DNA from 4 places in the Erwinia sp. E_sp_B01_1 genome. Region 1 is predicted to be linked to each of the others. Evidence: predicted binding sites of a transcription regulator. Region 1 holds the regulator's gene; each other region holds the start of a gene.

Region 1 (5,767 bases):
ACTGGAGTTTTTTACCGGGTACCTATCGTGGGGCAGAAGCAGGGCTGAAATATGATTTTGCTGATGCTGGCGCCTTGTCACTCTCCTGGATGTGGAGCGATGTTTATAAGGCTCCCTGGTATCAGAATACTTATCACTTCCGTAAAGCCGACGGCCAGACCGATATTAGCTGGCTGCATTCTGTTGGCATGAAATACGATTTTAAAAATGATCTGATACTGGAGGCAGCGTTTGGTCAGGCTGCCAGTTACATGGATCAGTATTTTACCAAAGTCTCTTATGGCTTCCCGATCGCAGCGAACAAACTCCAGACCAGCTGGCAGTTTTACGGGGCCAAAGACAAAGAGTCGGGTGGCGCGGCAAACATCAATGATGTCTACGACGGGTTAGCCTGGCTACAGGCAGTCACGCTGGGTTATACCGCCGGGCCGTTCGATTTACGGCTGGAAGGGACCTGGGTGAAAGCCGACGGGAATCAGGGCTTTTTTTTACAGCGCATGACGCCGGGTTATGCCACTTCCAATGGCCGGCTTGATGTGTGGTGGGATTCCCGATCTGATTTCAATGCTAATGGCGAAAAAGCGCTGTTCGCCGGGATCCTCTATGACCTTAAAAACTGGAACCTGCCGGGATGGGCGATAGGGACTTCTTACGCTTATGGCTGGGATGCCCGTCCTGCTAACCATTCAGCCTGGGACCAGAACCGCCGCCTTAAAGAGTCAGCCTGGAACATGGACCTGCTTTACACGGTGCAGCAGGGGATAGCCAAAGGCACCTCTTTCAAACTCCATTACACCCGCTTTGATAACCACAGCGACCTGCCGAGCTACAGCGGTGGTTACGGCAATATCTTCCAGGATGAAAAAGACGTGAAGTTTATCGTGATTGCCCCTTTCACTCTCTTCTGAGCAAGCACAGGACTAAAGGATAAGGAAAAAGGATGAACAAGTTCAAAGCCACTCTTATTACGATCGCGTTGGCCTCAGCTTTGGATAGCGGGGCAGCGCTTGCCGATCAGCAGGTAGTTGATCAGGTCAGTCAGTTTGGTGTGAAGTATCGGGTGACCGATAACCAGGCGGCACAGAACGGGGTAGATTGTGCCGCACTGGGCGCTGACTGGGCCTCCTGCAACCGTGCAACTATTACTTTAACCAACCCAGGTCCGGCCTTTAACAGCAAAGACTGGGCTATTTATATGTCAAACGTTCATGCCACTCTGAAAGTCGACAGCGAACAGTTTCGAATCGTACATATCGTCGGGGATCTCACCCGCCTCGAACCCACTGAAAAATTCCAGGGCATCGCGGCAGGTGAATCAATTGATATCCCCATCATCAACGAATACTGGCAGCTGTTTATTACTGATGTGATGCCGCGCTGGTATGTGACCTCCGGCGAAGCCACGCCAAAGATTATTGTCAGTACGGATACTGAGGATCTCACCACCTTTGTCGAACCTTTCGGTAAACAGTGGAAACGGACGGCGGACGATCAAAATGTGCTGATGAATGCCGACAGCCGTTTCGATAAGAACAGCGATATTACCCGGCTCAATTCCTCTGCACTGCGTGGGCAAATACTCCCTACCCCCATGAAAGTTGAAGTCTTTGCCGATGATGTGGATCTCTCTGGCGGGGTGGTTCTGAAGCTGGACAGCTTGTCGGCTGGCAAAGCTAAAGCCGTTCAGCAACGTTTTGCCCAACTCGGCTTAAAAGAACAACCGGCGGGTTATGAAATCTCCACCCGCATAGAAAAGGCACAGGCGGAAAGTCTTGCTGTTGCGGGGGGATACACGCTGACAATCAGCAAAGAAAGAGCGGAAATCACAGGGTATGACCAGAGCGGGGTATTTTACGGCTTGCAGTCCATACTCTCACTGATCCCGGCTGATGGAAGCCTGCAAATCGCTACCTTGAAAGCGACTGATGCCCCGCGTTTCCCGTATCGCGGCGTCTATCTTGACGTTGCACGCAACTTTCACAGCAAAGAGGCGGTGATCCGCATGCTGGATCAGCTGGCTGGCTGGAAAATCAACGTGTTCCATTTTCATCTCAGCGATGATGAAGCCTGGCGTATTGAAATTCCAGGCCTGCCTGAATTAACTGACGTGGGATCTAAACGTTGCCATGACCTCAGTGAAAAGCGTTGCCTGCTGCCGCAACTTGGATCGGGCCCGCAGAGCGATAACAATGGTAGCGGCCACTTCAGCCGCCAGGATTATATCGACATCGTGAAATATGCAGATGCGCGCGGCATTCAGGTTATTCCCGAAATCGATATGCCTGCCCATGCCCGGGCTGCCGTGGTCTCAATGGAGGCACGCTACGATCGCCTGATGAAAGCAGGTCAAACCCAGCAAGCCACGGCCTACAGGCTTGTCGATCCCACCGATAACTCAAACACCACTTCGGTTCAGCTCTACAATCGCACCAGCTATCTGAATCCCTGCCTGACCTCTTCATTACGCTTTACCGATAAAATCATCAGTGAGATTCAGGCTATGCACCAGGCGGCCGGGCAGCCGCTTCAGACCTGGCATTTCGGCGGAGATGAAGCGAAAAATATCCGATTTGGCGCGGGTTACTCTGACATCAAAAAACCGGTTGCCGGCACCGGGTTGCTGGACATGAGCAAGGAAGATCAGCCGTGGGCGAAATCCCAGGTTTGTCAGAAGATGATTAAAGAGGGGAAAGTGGCCGATCTTGGCCACCTGCCGAGCTATTTTGCGGTGAAAGTCAGTCAGCAGGTTAACGCGCATGGCATCGGCAAGATGCAGGCATGGCAGGATGGGCTGAAAGATGCCAGGGATGCTAACGCTTTTGCCACCGAAAAGGTTGCGGTGAACTTCTGGGATACCCTCTATTGGGGAGGATTTGACTCGGCCAATGACTGGGCAAACAAAGGCTACGAAGTGATTGTTTCAAATCCTGATTATCTCTATATGGACTTCCCGTATGAGGTTAATCCTCTTGAGCGTGGCTATTACTGGGGCACCCGCTTCAGTGATGAACGTAAAGTTTTCGGCTTCGCACCGGATAACCTGCCGCAAAATGCCGAGACCTCGGTCGATCGCGATGGCAAAAATTTCAGTGCAAAATCGGACAAAGCCTGGCCTGGAGCCACCGGGCTTTCCGCTCAGTTGTGGAGCGAAACGGTTCGTACCGACCAGCAGATGGAATATATGATTTTCCCTCGCGTCCTTTCCGTTGCGGAACGAGCCTGGCATCGGGCTGACTGGGAGCAGGATTACAAAGCAGGGAAAGAGTATATCGGTGGTAAAACTCACTTTGTGGATCAGGACGCTCAGCGCCAGGACTGGCAGCGATTTGCCAATCTGCTGGGCCAGCGTGAACTGGCGAAGCTGGACAAGGCTGGCATAGCTTATCGCTTACCTTTACCGGGCGGTAAAATCGTCAAGGGTAAGTTACAGGTCAATACGGCATTACCGGGCCTGGCTGTGCAGTACAGTCTGGATGAAGGGAAAACCTGGCAGCTTTATGAGGCCGGGCATCAGCCACAGGTGGAAGGCAAAGTGTGGTTGCGCACGGTGAATAAAGCCGGCGAACGCTTCAGCAGGGTAGAGAAGCTTTAAGAAGGGCAAAAAAAAACCGGTGAAGTTCACCGGTTTTTACTGTTAGTGCAGATTACTTGTCGTGCAGGGTATCGTCTTCGCGGCAATCGCCAGTGGTACAGTGACCGTAAAGGTACAGACTGTGGTTACTGAGCTTAATACCGTGACGCGTAGCGATGTCACGCTGGCGAGTTTCGATAGATTCATCGCTGAACTCGATCACTTTACCGCAGTCCAGGCAAATGAGGTGATCGTGGTGATGCTGCTGAGTCAGTTCAAAAACGGACTTGCCGCCTTCAAAATTATGACGGGTAACGATCCCCGCATCATCAAACTGGTTCAGAACGCGGTAAACCGTCGCCAGACCAATTTCTTCGCCCATATCTATCAGGCGCTTGTACAAGTCTTCCGCACTGACATGATGGCCCTCAGGTTCCTGAAGCACTTCCAGAATTTTCAGTCGGGGAAGCGTGACTTTCAGGCCGGCCTTCTTTAATGCGGTGTTATTGTCAGTCATGCGGATATTGTCCTGTTACTTTGCTAGTCACTGTGTGGCTGAAAAGCCATGAACATCGGTCGACGCGAAAAGCTAAACGTCTCATTATAGATCTGATACTTCGAAATGAATACTACCGGCGATGCGTCACTGTTGAGGGAGGTAATGATGAAAGTCGTTACGTCCGGAAGAGCAAGCGCTGGGTGAACATTTCGCTCTGTCATCGCCAGCAGGGCGAAGACATTGAGAAAGCGGGGTGACCGATGGCGATATTCTACAGTTTTGCAGATGAAAGTTACAAAAATGTGCCTATTACTTCTATAGGAAAAATCACTGGCCTGATGTGAGATATGTCCCACAACAGGCCGCACTCCTTAAGCTTCAATGATTTCTTGCAGCTGGAGCTCATCAAAAATTTGTTTGACCCACTTTTCGGTACGTTCGCTGGTCAGTTCTGGCTGGCGATCTTCATCAATGGCCAGGCCAAGGAAATGGGTATCATCCGCCAGCCCTTTAGAGGCTTCGAAATGATAACCTTCTGTTGGCCAGTGACCCACGATAACCGCACCCTTAGGCTCGATGATGTCGCGGATGGTGCCCATCGCGTCGCAGAAGTATTCTGCGTAATCTTCCTGATCGCCACAGCCAAACAGGGCTACCAGTTTGCCATTGAAATCAATTTCTTCCAGCGTCGGGAAGAAATCATCCCAGTCGCACTGGGCCTCACCATAATACCAGGTTGGGATACCGAGCAGCAGAATATCAAAGGCTTCAAGGTCTTCTTTGCTGCTTTTAGCGATATCCTGAACTTCAGCAACCTCTTTACCGAGCTGCTTCTGGATCATTTTTGCAATGTTTTCTGTATTGCCCGTATCGCTGCCAAAGAAAATGCCTACGATTGCCATGACTTACTAACCTCTTGAATCTCAATGATGGGGTAAAGGCTGCTCACTACAGATACCGGCAATGATAGCAGACAGCTCCAGGGGGATAAATGAGTAATCCGCCCGCTTTTGTCGCTTTGTGCTTCACCGGCAGATGCCGGACAGCCGGTAAGCTGATGCTGTTTAGCGCTTCTGGTCGGCCAGCTGCGCCATAACCATTTCTTCTATTAACTCACTGCGGCTCATATTACGCTGCTCAGCGAGTTCATTCAGGGCATCCACTGCGTCGCTGTTCATTTTCAGCTCAACGCGTTTCAGTCCCCGCACTTTATCGCGCTTGAGCTGGTTACGTTTGTTGATACGCAACTGCTCATCACGCGTAAGCGGATTAGTTTTAGGTCGTCCCGGGCGACGGTCATCTGCGAACAGATCGATCGTGGTGCGGTCCGTGTTTTCTTTTGCCATAGAATCGTGATACTGAAAGGCTGGAGTTCGATGGTTCAGGCCTGATGTCGGCTGAAATTCGTGCTGCGACAAATTTAAAGCGCGCCATCATACCCCAGTGAAAGTCATGACGACAACGTTTTAGCCATCTCAGGAAACATTTGTTTTTACAGCGCAAAAAAACGTCGAATTGCGCGCAAAACAGCATCAGGTTTTTCAGCATGAACCCAGTGACCGGCACCGGTTACCACATGGGCACGGGCCTGAGGGAACTGGGCAAGCAGCGCGTCACGGTACTCATCGGCGAGATAAGGAGAAAGTTCGCCACGGATAAATAATATGGGTTGTGACCCTGCGGGTAACGGCTGCCAG
Region 2 (5,767 bases), 760 kb from region 1:
GGGGGTCCACGGCTACGCTGTCGACCTGGGTCGGCCAGCGACGATCGATTTCACTGACCGTCCAGGCTTTATCCGCCAGCTTTGCAGGACGCACCTCAATTTTTCCGGCAGCAATGCCTGCTGCGCGTGCGGCAGCCACCACCCGGTCAAACTGCTCCGGCGTTACCCTGGCCGCCAGAGCCGGATCTTCCGGCATCGCCATGCCCGCCATGTTGTGTTCCGCATGTTCATCACCTGGCATAGTCATACCCGGCATTGCATGTGCGGCGTGTTCATCACCGGGCACAGAATGCGCAGCATGGTCATCACCCGGCATAGTCATACCCGGCATTGAATGTGCGGCATGCTCATCATGGGGCATGTTATGCCCGGCATGCTCACTTTCCGGTGCGACATCGCCTTGTTCAGAAGGTCTGGCCTGCTGATCTTCTGGCCGCTTCAGCGCGGTATTCACTGAGGGTGTCATCCAGCCAAAATGGGCGCGCATTGCCGAGATATTATCGCCTGCCCAGCGGGACCAGGTCAGACCGGTGGCAGAGAAGAAAATCAGCCCCACCAGCAGGATAATACCCAGGGTGCTGTGCCAGTATCGATGGCGTAGCAGGCTCTGCCCACGTGAACGGCTGCCCTTTTTAATGCGGCCGGGCGCACGGCTGGTGGCCCATAACAGCAGGCCACCCAGCGAAGCCACCCATAGCCAACTAGCCGCCAGTTCGCTGTAGTTTCTCCCCACATCGCCCAAAAGCAGATTCTGATGCAGATAATCCAGCCAGGTGCGCAGTGGCAATACCCCGCTGGTGCCATAGACGTTCAGCATCCCGCGAACCTCCGCCGTATGAGGATCGATAAATACAGCGGTAGTGGCGGTAGTGCCCGGCGTGGAAAACATCACCCGCGTGGTTTCTCCTGGCGTCGGGGCCGGGCGCAGTGCAGTAATTTTCGCTTCCGGCCCGATAAATTTCTCCGCTACCCGGATTTGTTCCGCCAGGGTTTTTTCCTCTCCCTGGCTGTCGGTATAGAGCTGATGCGAATAGAGCGCACTTTCCAGTTGCGGGGTCAGCACATAGAGCGCGCCGGTCAGGGCCGCGACGAAGATAAAGGGGCCGATAAACAGGCCGATATAAAAGTGAAGCCGGCGCAGTAAGGGCAGAAGTGCGCTGCGGGATTTTTCGGCGCGTGCAGAGTGCGCCAGGATTTTCTCTGACATAGTTTTGTTCCATCCGCCTGTTGCCAGGCATGAGCAGGTGCCTGTCGCTTAACCGACAGGAATTTTTTTACAGCAGTTACTGGCTCAGCGGATGGGAGGTGCCCGGGGATTGAAATAACGGGGAATGAAACGTGCCGCCACCGGGCGGAAAAGCGGTAAGTCGGGCTGTTTTGCAGCCTGTAGCACGGACCAGAGAGGGGGCAGGTTATTCAGGTCGAGCGGCAGATGGGCCAGCAGCACGCAATAGCCACAGGCGCTGTCATCCATCATCGACATCGGATGGTGCTGCATCATACGCGCATGCCCGGCGGCAGACATCCCGGGCATCGACATGGACTGCTCATCAGCGGCATCTGCGGCATGCTTATCATGCATCGACATGGACTGCTCATCAGCGGCATCTGCGGCATGCTTATCATGCATCGACATGGGCTGTTCATCAGCGGCATTTGCGGCATGCTTATCAGCCATCATCATCACAGCGTGATCTTCTGAGTGGCCGCCATGCGACATTCCCGCCATGGGAAGCGCACCCTCTCTCACCAGTGATTTGGAAATCACCGGAGCAATAAACAGCATCAGAATGGCAAACATCCCCAACCAGGCCGCAAGGCGGTTGGGGGTGCGGTTCAGCACAATCAGTGACAAATGACTATCCCGGCTTAACTTTACCGCGGGAGTGTAGCAAAAAAGCAGGAATATTCTGAGGGAAAAATAGGGGCTGTCTGAAGATTCAGGCCGGAATTTCGCAGACGTCGACCCAGGTCGCCTCGGTTAATTGTGCCATTGTCTCAGGATCGATACGCACGGCACTGTTAACAGATCCTGCGGCGGGCAGCACCTCAGCGTAATGCCTCAATGAGATATCACAGAACACCTGCAAAGGGGTTTCCAGACCAAAGGGACAGACGCCGCCAACCGGATGTCCGGTCCAGTTTACCACTTCATCCGTGCTCAGCATGCGGGCTTTGGCCCCCAGAGTGGTTTTCAGTTTGCGGTTATCCAGCCGGGCATCGCCCCGGGTTACGATCAACACCACCCGATCTTTCACCTTCAGCGACAATGTCTTGGCTATCTGGCCGGGCTCCACATGATGGGCCCGCGCCGCTAAAGCGACCGTTGCTGTGCTCTCGGCCAGCTCAATAATGCCAATATCAGGGGCGCGCTCGGCAAAGAACTGACGTACAGACTCCAGACTCATGTTTATCTCCCTCAAAACGAAGCGAATAAACTTGCCACAGAGCAGGTCAGCTGTAAACGGGAGTGAGATGAAATCAGACAGGTTTTAGCGTGCAGTTGCCGCAACGCTGGACATCTGGCAGGCGATAGCGCTGACAGCATGTACGACGCTGCATTTCACCTTCGCGGGGCAGCATAGTGCGATAGAAAGGATTGTCTGAGCCATCAAGCAACGTGCGGGAGAAGAAAAAGGCCTGTTCAAGCTCCAGATGCAACGCTTTGCCCAGCAGGGGAGCCAGCTCGCCCAGGAACCACCAGACGGAGAAGCCGGTGTTGCTCCAGATCAGTTTGCTGTTGATTTCGCCATGCTGTTCGATGCCGCTAACCACCGGGATCAGATGCTGCTGGATCAGACGATCCATACGGCGACGGGGGCTAAGATAGCGGGCCTCTTCATCTTCACGGGTATCCAGCCAGAAAGTGGCCGGACGGCCTGTCTCATGAAAGGCGACGTGGCAATGGCGTGGGGAACAGTCTAAAGCCTGCTCTTCAAGCAGCAGAGCCATCATCATGGGCGGCAGGATGAGCCCGAAATACCACTGCGCCCACAACGAGTGCAGCGGCTTGTTTTCGCGCGGCATTTCAGGCTGCTCACGGTAGATAAAATCACCGTATTGCGTCATCAGCTCAGAAAACGTCCTGGGTTCAGACCAGCGGTCCAGCGTCATGCAACCGGCGGGCGCTTCTTCACCCAGTTTTACCGTTTCAAGGAAATAAGCACGTTGCTCGCTGAACCGGGCGTGCAGCGAAGCGCTAAGCGGCCGGTTGTTCTGCAAGAAGATCAGCGGATATGAACCATACTCAGATACCTGACGGGTAATTGCGGTCATGACGTTCCCAGGTTAAACCGTAGTGCAAAAACAAATGATAATCGTTCTTGATTCTATCTGAGCGGATTGGCACAAACAAGCCTCATTTTGTGTGATTTGTCAGCAGGGGGAGCAGCACTATTCATCAGTAGCAGCATTGCATTCAGGCCAGTCTTAGCTGGCCAGCAGCGAATACAAATGCGTTTTATTTTCGTTTTAAATTACTGACAGACGAAGTTGCAGATAAAATAACCGGGAAAAGATAATTAATTCGGTATTTGCGGAATAATTAATAACAGGTGGTTTTCTTTTGGCTTATGGAGGTCTTTCGGAGTACGTCAGCATAATAAGATTTTTTTTCATTCATGCTGGTAATGCAAAGAAAAGGTCTTTCGTACAATAAGGTTGATAAACCCCGGTAAAGACTGAGTTTGAATTAAGGGTTATTATTAATTTAGTAAATGTATTGGCCCGGAATACCGGGCCAGTCAGGTAATTACATTGCATCCGCAGGCTGGGTCAGGCTGGTTTTAGCGATCTGATCGTAAGAGAGAATGTTATTACGGCCACGATTTTTTGCCAGATATAACGCCCGGTCGGCGTTGGCCACAGCAGCGTCAAAATCATCTTCAAACAAGGGGGCAAACCCGGCGCTGATGGTGACATTCGTTGCCACAAGGTCATTAAAGCGATGCGGGATCTCAAGATTCAGCACGTACTGGCGGATACGTTCAGAAAGCTTCATGGCGATCGACTCATTGACATTGGTCAGCAGCACCAGAAATTCTTCTCCCCCATAGCGGGTGACGATATCGCGTGAGCGCACGGCATCACGAATCGCTACAGAGACGCGCGCCAGAGCCTGGTCACCCATGGCATGGCCATAATTATCGTTGTAGGCTTTGAAATTATCGATATCCAGCAGCAGCACATAATGGCTGCCCGCATGGTTCTCGAGCACGGTCTCCAGCCGGTTTTTCAGCCCGCGCCGGTTATAAAGCCCCGTCAGCGGGTCCAGCATGCTGAGATCGCTGTAGGTCTCTTTCTCTTCATACAGCTGATGCATCAGCCGGCGGGTAAACCTGTCCTGCCGGCGCTGCATAAGATGGTTAAGAGTGAAGCCAATCAGCGGCAGCGCCACAGTAAACAGAATGAGCAGCGTATTCTCACCGTGATCCAGCACCAGCACCGCAACAGAGGGAGGCGCAGTATGCAGGCAAAACGCCAGCAGATGATCGCCCAGGGCAATGGCACTGATAAAGAATATGCTAATCAGGCTGATAACTAAAAAACTGCCATCAAAATAAAACACTGACTCGAACTTAAGGACAATCTGCCACGTCCAGAGCAGGCCAGTTAATAGCGCGACGGTATTTAATATTGGGAATTTTCCGCTGGGTCTTAAAACCATCCAGATGACAATTACCGCGCTGGTAAAGGCGATGATTATGGTTGGGAGCAGGAACGAACAGGCTGCGATTTTCCCACTAATACTACTTAAGCTAAATAAAGACGTTGCTGTGTTTAAAAAAGAAAAAGCATCAGCGAAAGCCGGTGCTTGCTGTGAAGCAATTCATCGTAAGTTTGTAATTTCATTTTTATCTACTCGTGACTGCATTGAAATATTACCTGCCGTTAACCTGAAGTAGCGGGCTATTTCGTGCCTGGAATAGTTTATGTCTGTTATTATTTGGATTTACTTAATAGTTAACCAGGCCAATCTATCACTTAATATCGGGACTGTCATCAGCGAGCGTAAACATTCGACAGGAACAGCGCCAGCAATCAGCCAGAACAGATCAAATAATGCTGCAAAATGATAAATATTCTTATATGATATTGGTAATCATTATCATTTGAAAGGGTGTGGGTACGACGATGCTGACAGCAATGGTCACCGCATGTGGACTCTGGGGGGTAAGCTGGATGTTGGGAAAACGACTCGATAGCGCCTGGGGAGTGCTGCTTCCCTGTGCAGTAATGCCGTTAATCACGCTGATGAACCTTTCGTTTTCCCAGTGGCGGCTGGTCATGGTGATTGCCTTGCTGGCTACAGTAGCCATGCTTTATCACAAACGTCTGCGTCACTACCTGCTGCTGCCATCCTGTCTGGCACTGGCTGGCGGCATGGCGGCTATTTCAGTCAATTTCGGCACGCTTTAACAGCTAAACAGGGAAGTTCAGTAAGCTGAAATCGAAGCAGGGAAGTACGGTAGCGTGAAAGAGAAACAGGGAAGATCGGTAATCTGAGAGAGAAACACGGAGTTCAGTAACGTATTGAGTAATACAGGGAGAAGTAAATCAGAAAGTGCCGGGGAGTCATACGGGTCTTGCAGAGGGAAGTATTCAACATGGTGCGAAGAGAGGGACTTGAACCCTCACGTCCGTTAAGACACTAACACCTGAAGCTAGCGCGTCTACCAATTCCGCCACCTTCGCGTCCTGTTGAACTTTTTATTCATATCACCGCAAATGGTGCGAAGAGAGGGACTTGAACCCTCACGTCCGTTAA
Region 3 (5,767 bases), 2.1 Mb from region 1:
CACCATTTTGGTGTTTCCCAACCACCGGCCCTGCAGATAGCTCATCCAGCATCCCAGGCTGGCTGCCAGCGTAAGGATCGCCATCGTCGGGATAAACTCCATTACCCCTTTGGCAATCATCGCCCCCGCCAGTAACAGCAGGCTGTCGCCGGGGAGGAAAGAGGCGGGCAGCAGGCCGTTTTCCAGCAAAAGGGTGGTAAACATAATGCCGTAGACAATCCAAATCACATCCGGATTGGCCAGCGCGGCAAAATCCTGATGCCACAGCGCCTGAACAATCTCATGGAGAACACCCATTTCATTTCCTGTTTACTGCATGAAGTGATCAATTGTACCTGCAAACAGCCCAACATACCTTGATCGCATCCGCGGCCAGGGTGCCGTTGAGCTTTTGTTGAGTATTCCGGGCCTCAGGCACCCAGACGGTCAAAGCCGGCCGCCAGATCCTCAATCAGATCCTCAACATTTTCCAGACCAATATGGACCCGCACTAACGTTCCGGTGAAATCCACGCCGGTTGCCGGACGAATGGCTGCCAGCTCTTCCGGCTGATTAGCCAGGATCAGCGACTCGAAGCCGCCCCAGGAGTAGGCCATGCTGAAGTGGGCAAAGTGGTCGAGATAATCAGCCAGTTGCTTATCGCTCAGACGCGCCTTCAGCACAAAGGAGAAGAGGCCGCTGCTGCCGGTGAAATCCCGCTGCCAGAACTCGTGCCCTTTGCACTGCGGCAAGGCGGGATGATTAACGACGGCAACTTCAGGACGCTCCGCCAGCCAGTGGGCGATTTTGATGCTGCTCTCCTCATGCTGGCGCAAACGCACTGCCAGCGTTCTCAGCCCACGGCTTGCCATATAAGCGGTATCCGCATCGACCATCTGCCCCATCAGATAGGAGTTTTCACGGAGCTGTGCCCAGCAGCGCGCATTGGCGACGGCGGTGCCAATCATCGCATCCGAGTGGCCAATCAGATATTTAGTGCCCGCCTGAATAGAGATATCAATATCAAAATCCAGCGCCCGGAAGAGGATCCCTGCGGCCCAGGTATTATCAATCATGATAATCGCTTCGGGCGCTTTACCGCGCACGGCAGCAACGATCGCCGGGATATCCTGAACTTCCATAGTGATGGAAGCCGGTGATTCCAGGAACACCACTTTGGTATTCGGCTGCACCTGTTCAGCAATCTCTGCGCCCAGACAGTGATCAAACCAGGTGGTGGAGACGTTCATTTTGCTGAGAATTTTGGTGCAGAAGTCCTGCGTAGGTTCGTAAACCGACCCGGCCATCAGTACGTTATCACCGGCGGAGACAAATGACAGGATCGCATTTGCCACGGCTGCCGCACCGCAAGGGTAGAGCACGCAACCTGCGCCGCCTTCCAGCTCCGTCATCGCTTCCTGCAACGAGAAATGGGTCAGCGTGCCACGACGACCATAAAATAGTTCGCCATCGGCCCGGCCTGCCGTGCAGCGTTTCTTTTCAGCCACGCTGTCAAAAACCAGTGAGGAGGCGCGTTGAATCACGCTGTTAACCGATCCCAGGGTGTAACGTTTGCTGCGTCCGGCCGCTATCAGCGCCGTTTCAATTTTTTTACTTGTCATCAGAGTGCTCTGTTTGCAAATGTCTGGTCTTTGTTAACGTTAACACGTCAAACGCCAGGGTGAAATTCAGCAAACAACAGAGTGAGAAAGATTCAGCTAAAAGGTGGCTGAGATGAGGTAAATCAGCAAAGTGTGCAAAAAATGTCACCCGTAAAGTAAATAGTAATGATAACCACTATCAATTCACCTCTGATTTGGTACGATACGCACTGGCTTTTTTTACCCGTTAATGACGTTGGAGACACAGCGTGGCGAATGATTTGATGCAGACGGATCTTTCTGTCTGGGGCATGTACCAGCATGCGGACATAGTGGTGAAAGTGGTTATGATCGGTTTGCTGCTGGCATCGGTCGTGACCTGGGCGATTTTCTTCAGCAAGAGTATTGAACTGAGCTCGGCCAAACGCCGCCTCAAACGTGAACAGCAGGCACTGTCTGGCGCACGCTCTCTGAAAGAGGCAGCGGAGACCTGCACTTCCTTCCAGGATAAAAGTCTGACCACTTACCTGCTGAAAGAAGCGGAAGATGAGCTGGCGCTCTCTCAGGGGTCTGACGACAATGACGGCATTAAAGAGCGTACCGCTTTCCGTCTTGAACGCCGCGTGGCTTTCTTCAGCCGTCATGCCGGTCGTGGCAATGGTTTCCTGGCGACCATCGGCGCGATTGCCCCGTTCGTCGGACTGTTCGGCACGGTCTGGGGCATCATGAACAGCTTCATCGGGATTGCCCAGACGCAGACCACCAATCTGGCCGTGGTGGCACCGGGCATTGCTGAAGCCCTGCTGGCAACCGCTATTGGCCTGGTTGCCGCTATTCCTGCCGTGGTGATCTACAACGTCTTTGCCCGCATGATTGGTAATTACAAAGCCTCAATGGGCGATGTGGCGGCCCAGATTATGCTGCTGCAAAGCCGCGATCTGGATCTGGCCGCCAGTGGTGCAACGCACCGCGCTGCACCGGCTCAGAAACTGCGGGTAGGATAAGCACCATGGCTATGCGATTGAATGAAGATCTCGAAAGCAACGGCGAAATGCACGAAATCAACGTCACGCCGTTTATTGACGTGATGCTGGTGCTGCTGATTATCTTTATGGTCGCCGCGCCGCTGGCTACCGTTGACGTACGCGTTAACCTCCCTGCTTCCACCAGCGCGCCTCAACCGCGCCCGGAAAAACCGGTCTACCTCTCTATCAAGGCGGACAAACAGCTGTTTATTGGCAACAATGCAGTGACGCCGGAAAGCCTGCTGGATGCGCTGAATGGCCAGACAGAAGGCAATAAAGAGACCACCATTTTCTTCCAGGCGGATAAGTCTGTGGATTATGAAACGCTGATGGGCGTAATGGATAAATTACGTCAGGCGGGTTATCTGAAGATTGGTCTGATGGGAATGGAAAGCGCCGGGAAGTAACGCGGCGGTGAAAAAAAGGGGCTGACGTGCAAACGTCAGCCCCTTTTTTATTACATCTGCGCTGCCGGTTCAGCGCTCTGTTTCGCCTGATACTGACCAATCAGACGCTTGATTATCATTGTGCCGATCAGGCCGCAGACCGCGGCGAAGGTCAGCCAGATACCGGGCATCGCTTTATCGCCAGTGGCATGGATCAGGTAGCTTGAGATCGCCGGTGTAAATCCGCCGAACAGAGCGGTTGCCAGACTGTAAGCCAGTGAGAAGCCGGTAGCGCGGACTTCGGCAGGCATCACTTCGGCAAGGTAAACCACCATCGCCCCGTTGTAGCTGGCATACAGGAATGAGAGCCAGAGTTCGGCTTCCAGCAGATGAGAGAAGGTAGGGGAGCCTACCAGCCAGTGCAGCACCGGCCACGCGGTGGCAATCATCAACAGGGTAAAAAGAATCAGCAGCGGGCGACGGCCAAAGCGGTCAGAGACCGCGCCCATCACCGGCAGCCAAATCAGGTTGGAAATCCCGACGCACAGCGTGACGAAAAAGCTCTCTTTATCGCTCATCATCAGTACGGTTTTACCAAAGGTGGGGGTAAAGGCGGTGATCATATAAAACATCACGGTAGTGGTAACCACCATCAGCATTCCGGCCAGCACCAGCGCCCAGTTGCTGGCAACGGAGCGGACAATCTGCTTCATTGAAGGATGCACTTTGCGCTGGCTGAACGCTTCAGTCTCTTCCAGCATGCTACGGATCCAGAACAGGAACGGCACAATCATACAGCCGATCACAAACGGGATACGCCAGCCCCATTCGGTCACCTGCTCTTTAGCCAGCAGGTGATTCAGCCCCAGCCCCAACAGGGCCGCGAAAATTACCGCTACCTGCTGGCTACCAGACTGCCAGCTGACAAAAAAACCTTTACGGTTTTTGGGGGCGATCTCCGCGAGATAGACCGACACGCCCCCCAGTTCCACGCCGGCTGAGAAGCCCTGCAGCAGACGTCCAAGCAGGATCAGGATGGGCGCAGCCGCCCCCAGAGTGTTGTAACCGGGCACCACGGCGATGGTCAGTGTGCCGATCGCCATCAGCCCCAGCGTCAGCAACAGTCCTTTGCGACGGCCATGATGATCAATATAGGATCCCAGCACGATGGCGCCCAGCGGGCGCATCAGGAAACCGGCGCCAAAAGTCATCAGCGTAAGCATCAGCGATGCGAAAGGATCATCGCCAGGAAAAAGGTTTTAGCAATAGCCGTGGCATAATAGCCAAACACCATGAAATCGAACATTTCCAGGAAGTTACCGCTGGTCACATTGAATATGGTTCTGGCATTACCCTGAGGTTTCTTTGAGGGAGTGGCAGGAGAAGTTACAGCATTCATACAGCATCCTTATGGGTTTTCTTCCGTTTTAGCCTGCGGGGAGAGGATTTAATGTGATGGTGATCACCTTACTCCCCGCGGCTTCGCTGTTGATTAGTAACAAATAATTAACAATGTGTTTAAAACGACAAATCTATTACCACGCTGTCGCTGTAGCTGCCCGCCACCGGGGTGCTTTGTGTGGTCAGAATTTTAGCGGTGTAGTTAAAGGTTCGCGTCAGGCCATCTGTACTGATGCTGTTGGCGCCCGTACTGGAGACCCTGTCGGTCCCGGTTGGTCCCCAGCGGGTCGTGGTGGCATTTTTATAAATCTCATAGGCCAGCTGATTGCTGCCGCTGGTCATATAGCGTTGCGCACCCACCGCATGGTTGCCATTGCTCATCCCTACCGTGTAAGTGCTGCCTTTGGTGCAAATCACATTGATGGACTGTGAAACCGTGTTGAAGCTGCTGACCAGCGGAGCGCTGCCAAAGCTGATATCCGGTGAGGTAATGGTGGTGCAGTCATTGGTGACAATCAGGGTAGTGGTGATCGGGATAGTGCCGGAACCGGTCTGCTGATCGCCAAGCAGACACAACCCCAGGGCACCGATGCCGGTACAAATGCTGTAGTTCACCAGAATATTCAGCGTGACCGTATAGGTGCCTGCGGCAACAACCTGTCCCGTTAGCGTGCTCAGGTAGAGAGGAAGGGCGAAGTTTTGGCCTCCTCCCAACCCCAGCAGGTTCAGCAACTGTGCCTGACTGTAAGTGGTTGCAGTGCCGCCTACCGTCAGTTCGGTCGCGCAGGCAGCATCCCTGCAGACTCTGAGCGGAATAGCATCGGTGCTGGCCGTGCCGGTTTTCAGCGCGCCTCTTGTTCCACTGGTGTAGGTGGCGCTGGCTAACTGGAGCCTGATAAAGTCGGTCGATAGCAGCGACAGAATGCTGCCGGCGCCGCAGTTAACGTTGACGTTCGCGGTTACTGCGCTGGCAGTGGTATTTATCGTAAAGGAACTCACCGTGCCAAAACTGGCCGTTGATGAAGGCAGCGTACAGGCGGCCCAGCCCGGCAAGGCGCAGGCCATCAGAAAAATAAACAGCAGGCCGGACAGCAGCTTTTTCATGGTGAAGTTCCTGAAGAGGGGGCTGAAGAGAGTGAGCAGGTCAGCGGACCAAATGTCTCAAGCGATTTAGGGCGGCCACCTGGCACGGTGAGCACCGCCTCACACTGGCGGCCATCCGGCGTTTCGACTCTGAACGGATTCTCCGTAGTGAGGTTTTCCATCCAGGCAATCCCATCCCAGCCAACATATTCGGTCGCCTGGCCCTCGCGGATAATCTGCGAGGAAACAGGCAGAGGATCGCCATTCCGATCGTGCAGAATGACGCTGGCAG
Region 4 (5,767 bases), 2.1 Mb from region 1:
CTGGCATGAGTGAAACAGCGTTCACCGTCTTCCGTCAGCTTCATGATGTGGGTGGTGCGTTGCAGCAGCTTTACGCCCAGCAGACGCTCAAGGGATTGCAGCCGTCGGCTGACGGTAGGCTGGGTGGTGTTGAGACGCACAGCCGCCGCAGACAAACTGCCCGCTTCGACTATCCGTACAAAAGTTTGCATTAACTCTATGCGATCAATGCCTGACAGAGAGGATTCATTCATACGTACAACGTATAACAGTTCTACTGGCCGGGGGGCTACCCTGAAGCGCTGAATAGGGTAAAAATGTGATCATCATCGCACAACAGGTAAACCCTATGTCCCTTACAGAGTCAGTCCCTACTTCAGAGCAAAAGGTCAGCGGCAGCACTGTGCTGATGCTCGCTACCGGAGCCGGATTCGCCGTAGCCTCTATTTATTACAGCCAGCCTATGCTCGGGATTCTGGTCAATGAGTTACATGCCGGCGTCGGTCTTGTTGGGCTGGTGCCCACTCTGACCCAGATTGGCTACGCGCTGGGGATTTTATTGCTGGCTCCGCTGGGCGATCGCCATGATCGCCGCCAGATCATTATTCTGAAAGGCCTGCTGCTGACGTTAGCTTTACTGCTCAGCGCCTTCAGCGGCAGTATCACCATGCTGATGGTCGCCAGTCTGGCGGTAGGCATTGCGGCTACCATGGCCCAGGATATCGTTCCGGCTGCCGCGACGCTCTCGCCTGCGGCACAACGGGGCAAGACGGTTGGCACTGTGATGACCGGTCTGCTGTTGGGCATTCTGCTTTCCAGGGTATTGAGTGGTTTTGTGGCCGAGTATTTTGGCTGGCGCAGTATGTTCGTCGCTGCCGCAGTGATGGTTGTCACTATTACTCTGGTGATCTGGCGCAGCCTTCCTGCGATTCCTGCCAGCACTCCCCTGAGTTATCCCGCCTTGCTGGCGTCGATGCGTCATCTCTGGACCGCTTATAAACCGCTGCGCAGAGCCACGCTGGCCCAGGCTCTGCTCTCTGTAGGCTTCAGTGCCTTCTGGTCCACGCTGGCGGTGATGTTACATGACGTTTATCACCTGGGAAGCGCCACCGCCGGGATGTTTGGTCTGGCGGGTGCCGCAGGCGCACTGGCAGCACCGCTGGCCGGAACGCTTGCAGATCGTCGTGGTCCCGAACTGGTGACACGCATCGGCACCTCTCTGGCTACTCTCTCTTTTGCGGCGATGTTTCTGCTGCCGTTGTTACCGGCGCCGTGGCAGCTGGCGTTGATTGTGGTTTCGGCCATCGGCTTTGATTTTGGCGTCCAGTCAACGCTGGTCTCGCATCAGTCCATCATCTTTAGCCTGGAACCAGCCGCCCGCAGCCGTCTTAACGCGCTGATGTTTACCGGTGTCTTTATCGGCATGGCGACAGGTTCGGCACTTGGCAGCCTGATCCTTGAAAAAGCGGGCTGGCAAGGCGTGGTTATGCTGCTGACCGCGGCAGGTTTGGGCAGCATGGTGGTGCGGTGGATGAGCCGTAAACAGGCGGCATAAAAGCGCCCGTCAGGCGCAAAAAGCCCGCAGCCGGAGGTGAATCAACGCGAGAAGGACTATTTTTTTGATTTGTATCGCGTAGGCCAAATCTGTTCTGGTGTCTCATCCAGGGCAGCCGCTATCAACTGCTCTCCTTTAGGCCAGGGACGGCGTAAAGCGTTGGATAAGGTTGAAGAGGCCAGCCCGGAATCGCGGGATAAAGCCGATAAGGTTGTTCCTTTTTTCTTTAATGCCGCGATAATATCTGCGGGGTGCCAATCCACTCGATTCATAGTTCTTCTCAGCGTTGCGGATAAAAGTCTCACTTGTAGACGATGAGTCACAATGATACCACGATATTTTTCAATTGTGACTAATAGTCCGTGGACTAAAAGACTACAAAGCGCAATGCTGAGCAGATGGAAAAACTAAACACCATTAAAATTCTTTTTGGAAAAAGAGTAAAACAACTCAGACTGCAGGCAGGCTTGTCGCAAGAAGCTTTTGCATTAAAATGCGGCTTGGATCGCACCTATGTTTCTGGAATTGAACGAGGTTTGCGCAACCCGACTTTGGAAGTTATCGCTATCCTGGCGAGAGGATTGGGGATAGAGATGAAAACCCTCATTGAGTTCGAACATAAGATTTAAATATTTTTATTTTTTTATTCTCAATAAATTCATTCTGTTAACTTCCGCATTTAGTAATATTTACTTACCAGGCTAATAAAAAACAAACTTTTCAGTTTTAACTTATAAAAAACGTTATTTTTTTCAGATTTTTCTGCTCTCGTTTTTTTAAGCGGAGAACTGATTTTCTGAACATCTCCCCTCCTCCCCGTCAAAGAATGCCGGAAAAACCTTTCGACGTTAATTCTCTGAGTCTTCATTTTTTAACGGATCGTTTGTCTGCGGATATACAGTCGTTGAGGCAGATTCCCGGCGAGCTTTTAAGCTTCGCGTGAGGGCCTTCAGGCCGCGATGCGAAGAGCGTATGGTCGATGCCTTAATGATACGCTCGCCGCCTGGCTCACCGGGTGGCGTGGAACGGTCCCCTGAGCAGAATGGTCAGCCCCTTCTCTGGCCTGAGCACTTTGCTGGCTACGGGGGGAAAATCGTTAAGCGCGCCCCGGCCCTCACGGCCTTTGAGATAAATTTTTTCTTTATCAGACAGAATCAATTCCCGTTTTTAAAAGAAAGATGCAGGAAATCGCGGTATCAAATAACAATGGTAATGGTTATCAAAACCATTTATTTAGCGGAATAGTTAATATTACAACGTAAATAATTATCACTTAACTATCAGAGTGTTATGCAGATAACGTCGGGGGATAAAAAAGCCATTAAATGGTTTTTATTTCAACAACAGACGTGCATAATGCCCACCATTAACGCTGAAAAAAATATTACCTAATGGAGCCACTATGCTGACTGCTGATATGACCGCCAAACTGAACGATCAATTAAATCTTGAGTTCTTTTCTGCCAATCTTTATCTGCAAATGAGTGCCTGGTGTGCTGATAAAGGCTTTGAGGGCGCTGCAGCGTTTATGCGTGAGCACTCAGCAGAAGAGATGCAGCACATGCAGCGTCTGTTCAACTACCTCAGTGACACCGGAGCCATGCCGGTTCTGGGTTCCATTGCGGCCCCGCCGGTTACCTTTAACTCGCTGAATGAAGTGCTGGAACAGGCTTACGAGCACGAAAAGCTGATCACCAGTAAAATCAACGAGCTGGCTCATGCAGCCATGACTACCCAGGACTATTCGACCTTTAACTTCCTGCAATGGTACGTTTCCGAGCAGCATGAAGAAGAGAAACTGTTCAAATCAGTGCTGGATAAACTGGCGCTGGTGGGTACCGGTGGACAGGGTATGTTCTTCGTCGATAAAGACCTGATGAAAATGAGCAGCACCAGCAATCCTCAGTCTTAATCGCCCCTGGCGAAGAGCGTCACTTGCTCACAGACCGTTAAAAAGGAGCCTTCAGGGCTCCTTTCTCATTACTGCCTGTCAGCGCCGCCGATCACCCTTTGCAGACTCCAGCGTCCTACTTCGGCAGCGACAAACGATAGAATTTAGTGTCGACCTGCATCAGCGGAAACGCAGAAGGCAGAGCGTTTACACTGACGTCACGAAAACCGTTTTTCTCGTAAAATCGGTGTGCGGCGATAAATTTGTCGGTGGTGCCCAGCCAGATATCCTTCAGCTTACGCTGGCTGGCATGGCCAAGCAGCGTATTTAACAGCGCATTCGCTACGCCATGCTGTTTGCCGCGATAGTCGCTGGCCACAAACATCTTTCGCAGTGCAGCCTGTTGCAGACCGATATCCTTCAGACCGATAGATCCCACAACCCGATCCCCGGCCAGCGCCAGCCAGAAATCGCCTGTTCCGCGCTGATAATACTGCTCAATTTCGTTAAGATCCGGCTGCTGTTCGGCGGTAATGGCAATGCCAAATTCCTGCGTCTGAATGGGCAAAATCAACGCCAGAACGGCCTGCTGAAAACGGGGTTGATAACGGTGAAGTGACACGTTGAGCGACATCATGCTGCACTCTTAGCCAGGGAAGATGAAAGTACTGTACCACGATAATCGACAATTTATATTTATCAATTGTACTGAGGTCAGGTCCGAAAAGAGGGCTTTAAGGCAGTCTCTCATCCAGCAGCAGAGCACCGGTACAGGCGGTGTTGGTGTGCCCATCTGGATAAGCGCCCTGGGCTGCGGCCAGCAGGGAATAACGAGGGCGCATTGCCGTTCCTTATAAAACTGAAGACGTTAAGGCAGTGCCTGCCAGGGTAGATGACAGAAGGGTGACAGCGGGCAAGCCACCCGCTGTGGCAGGATTATTTCTTTTGTAGTAAATAGCTGTTTTCAAAACCAGGAATGCTGCCAATTACGTCATAGGCAGAGAAATAGCCGCCCGCGCGTAGCAGATCCACAGCCGGGCCAACTTCCGGGGAATACTGATGATCCCGATAGTCATCAAAGACAATGAATCCGCCCTGTATGACGGTCGGAGAATAGAGCAGAAAATCGAGTAAGACGTGACGTCCCTGATGTCCGCCATCAATGTGTAACAGTGCTGTTCTTGGTGCTAACGCCTTAACGCGCTCCACGCTGAGTTCGGAATACCCCCGAATCAGATGCACTTCCGGAAAGAGTTTCTGGTGGTAAAAACCCAGCTCAAGCTCCTGTTTCGGCAGTTCCATTGGATCAATACTGATAATCCTTCTTTTACGCTGGCAGACCTCATTCATAAACGAGGTGGATTTGCCTTTCCAGACGCCGATTTCAATGATGTCGCCCTCAGCATTGGCATTGGAAAGCAACCAGCAAAGGTATCCGAGGCATTTTACGTGACTGTGAAACGACAGCTCTTTTCGCGCCATCGCCAGCTCAGGCGGTAATTCAGCCTGTGCTGAGATAAAGTCGTCACTGACGCGATCCCAGACTTCATCCAGGGTCTTTGTTAATTCCGGATCCTGTAAAAATACTTTTAAATCAGCAAGCTCAATCATTTTTCACACCCTGTAATCAGTGAATTTGCTCTCATATACTCTCTGTTCAGGTGGGTGATAAAGTCCGGCCTGAACCTGATATCGTCCTGATGAAAGCCGTCACAACGCCTCAGGCAGTAAAGAAAAGCCCATTTTGCTGAGCATAAATTTGCCATAATGCACGCTGGATTGAGGCGAGGAATAGCTGATGTTTAGCTGCTTATTTCACCGGATAAATTTCACATTCTGCTTGTCATCAGCATGAATCAGAACAGGGAAGGCGCTCTTTATCGCATGATGTTGCTTCGCTAACGGGCGTAATGCCGTCTGCTGCATAACCTCCTGCATTTTCGCTATTTCCGCCCTTTTTCCCCCTCCGGCATACTGAAAACTCTTCTTCTGGGGGGGCCGTCATGGCTTATTATCTGAATGCACAGCAACGCAAAGCTATAAAACAGCGGGAAACCCACTGGCTGTGGCGCAGTGAACTCCCAACCTGGGCCCTGATAGTGGCTGTTTACAGCGGCTGGTTTTGCGTGGTGGCAAACTGGCAGGCCCTCGGCCCCTGGGCTGGCACACCTCTGCTGATCCTGCTGACTACCTGGTACATGTCTCTTCAGCATGAATTGATTCACGGCCACCCCACCCGCTGGGAAAGGGTAAATCAGCTGTTTGGACAGCTGCCATTAGCGGTCTGGTATCCTTACCGCCTCTACCGTGACTCGCATCTTCAGCACCACCGTAACGAGTTT

Evidence for each region. The regulator Fur, encoded in region 1, represses iron uptake genes when iron is present. The targets are predictions, from matches to a motif close to ATAATAATGAGAACNACTATCAA.
Region 2: a site for Fur is predicted at 3,311-3,333, ahead of fhuF (siderophore-iron reductase FhuF). Genes of this name have one in related genera too.
Region 3: a site for Fur is predicted at 1,761-1,783, ahead of exbB (tol-pal system-associated acyl-CoA thioesterase). Genes of this name have one in related genera too.
Region 4: a site for Fur is predicted at 2,735-2,757, ahead of ftnA (non-heme ferritin). Genes of this name have one in related genera too.

What each region holds. Positions count from the first base shown of each region.
Region 1 covers NZ_CP142208.1:1,401,948-1,407,714, forward strand. Annotated here, with positions in the region: gene VRC33_RS06885 (OprD family outer membrane porin) at 1-908, shown strand, start outside; gene VRC33_RS06890 (beta-N-acetylhexosaminidase) at 941-3,592, shown strand; gene fur (ferric iron uptake transcriptional regulator) at 3,645-4,088, opposite strand; gene fldA (flavodoxin FldA) at 4,442-4,972, opposite strand; gene ybfE (LexA regulated protein) at 5,135-5,416, opposite strand; gene ybfF (esterase) at 5,563-5,767, opposite strand, start outside.
Region 2 covers NZ_CP142208.1:639,004-644,770, forward strand. Annotated here, with positions in the region: gene VRC33_RS03065 (PepSY domain-containing protein) at 1-1,207, opposite strand, end outside; gene VRC33_RS03070 (DUF2946 domain-containing protein) at 1,292-1,855, opposite strand; gene VRC33_RS03075 (YbaK/EbsC family protein) at 1,941-2,408, opposite strand; gene fhuF (siderophore-iron reductase FhuF) at 2,482-3,276, opposite strand; partial or broken gene VRC33_RS03085 (diguanylate cyclase) at 3,752-4,851, opposite strand; gene VRC33_RS03090 (hypothetical protein) at 4,932-5,075, shown strand; gene VRC33_RS03095 (DUF1435 domain-containing protein) at 5,134-5,418, shown strand; tRNA gene VRC33_RS03100 (tRNA-Leu) at 5,608-5,694, opposite strand; tRNA gene VRC33_RS03105 (tRNA-Leu) at 5,729-5,767, opposite strand, start outside.
Region 3 covers NZ_CP142208.1:4,090,746-4,096,512, reverse strand. Annotated here, with positions in the region: gene VRC33_RS19095 (DedA family protein) at 1-297, opposite strand, end outside; gene metC (cystathionine beta-lyase) at 411-1,601, opposite strand; gene exbB (tol-pal system-associated acyl-CoA thioesterase) at 1,850-2,584, shown strand; gene exbD (TonB system transport protein ExbD) at 2,590-3,012, shown strand; partial or broken gene VRC33_RS19075 (MFS transporter) at 3,063-4,390, opposite strand; gene VRC33_RS19070 (spore coat U domain-containing protein) at 4,510-5,496, opposite strand; gene VRC33_RS19065 (fimbria/pilus outer membrane usher protein) at 5,493-5,767, opposite strand, start outside.
Region 4 covers NZ_CP142208.1:4,061,452-4,067,218, forward strand. Annotated here, with positions in the region: gene VRC33_RS18925 (LysR family transcriptional regulator) at 1-233, opposite strand, end outside; gene VRC33_RS18930 (MFS transporter) at 329-1,534, shown strand; gene VRC33_RS18935 (helix-turn-helix transcriptional regulator) at 1,591-1,806, opposite strand; gene VRC33_RS18940 (helix-turn-helix transcriptional regulator) at 1,933-2,163, shown strand; gene ftnA (non-heme ferritin) at 2,937-3,446, shown strand; gene VRC33_RS18950 (GNAT family N-acetyltransferase) at 3,562-4,062, opposite strand; gene VRC33_RS18955 (CmcI family methyltransferase) at 4,362-5,036, opposite strand; partial or broken gene VRC33_RS18960 (fatty acid desaturase) at 5,429-5,767, shown strand, end outside.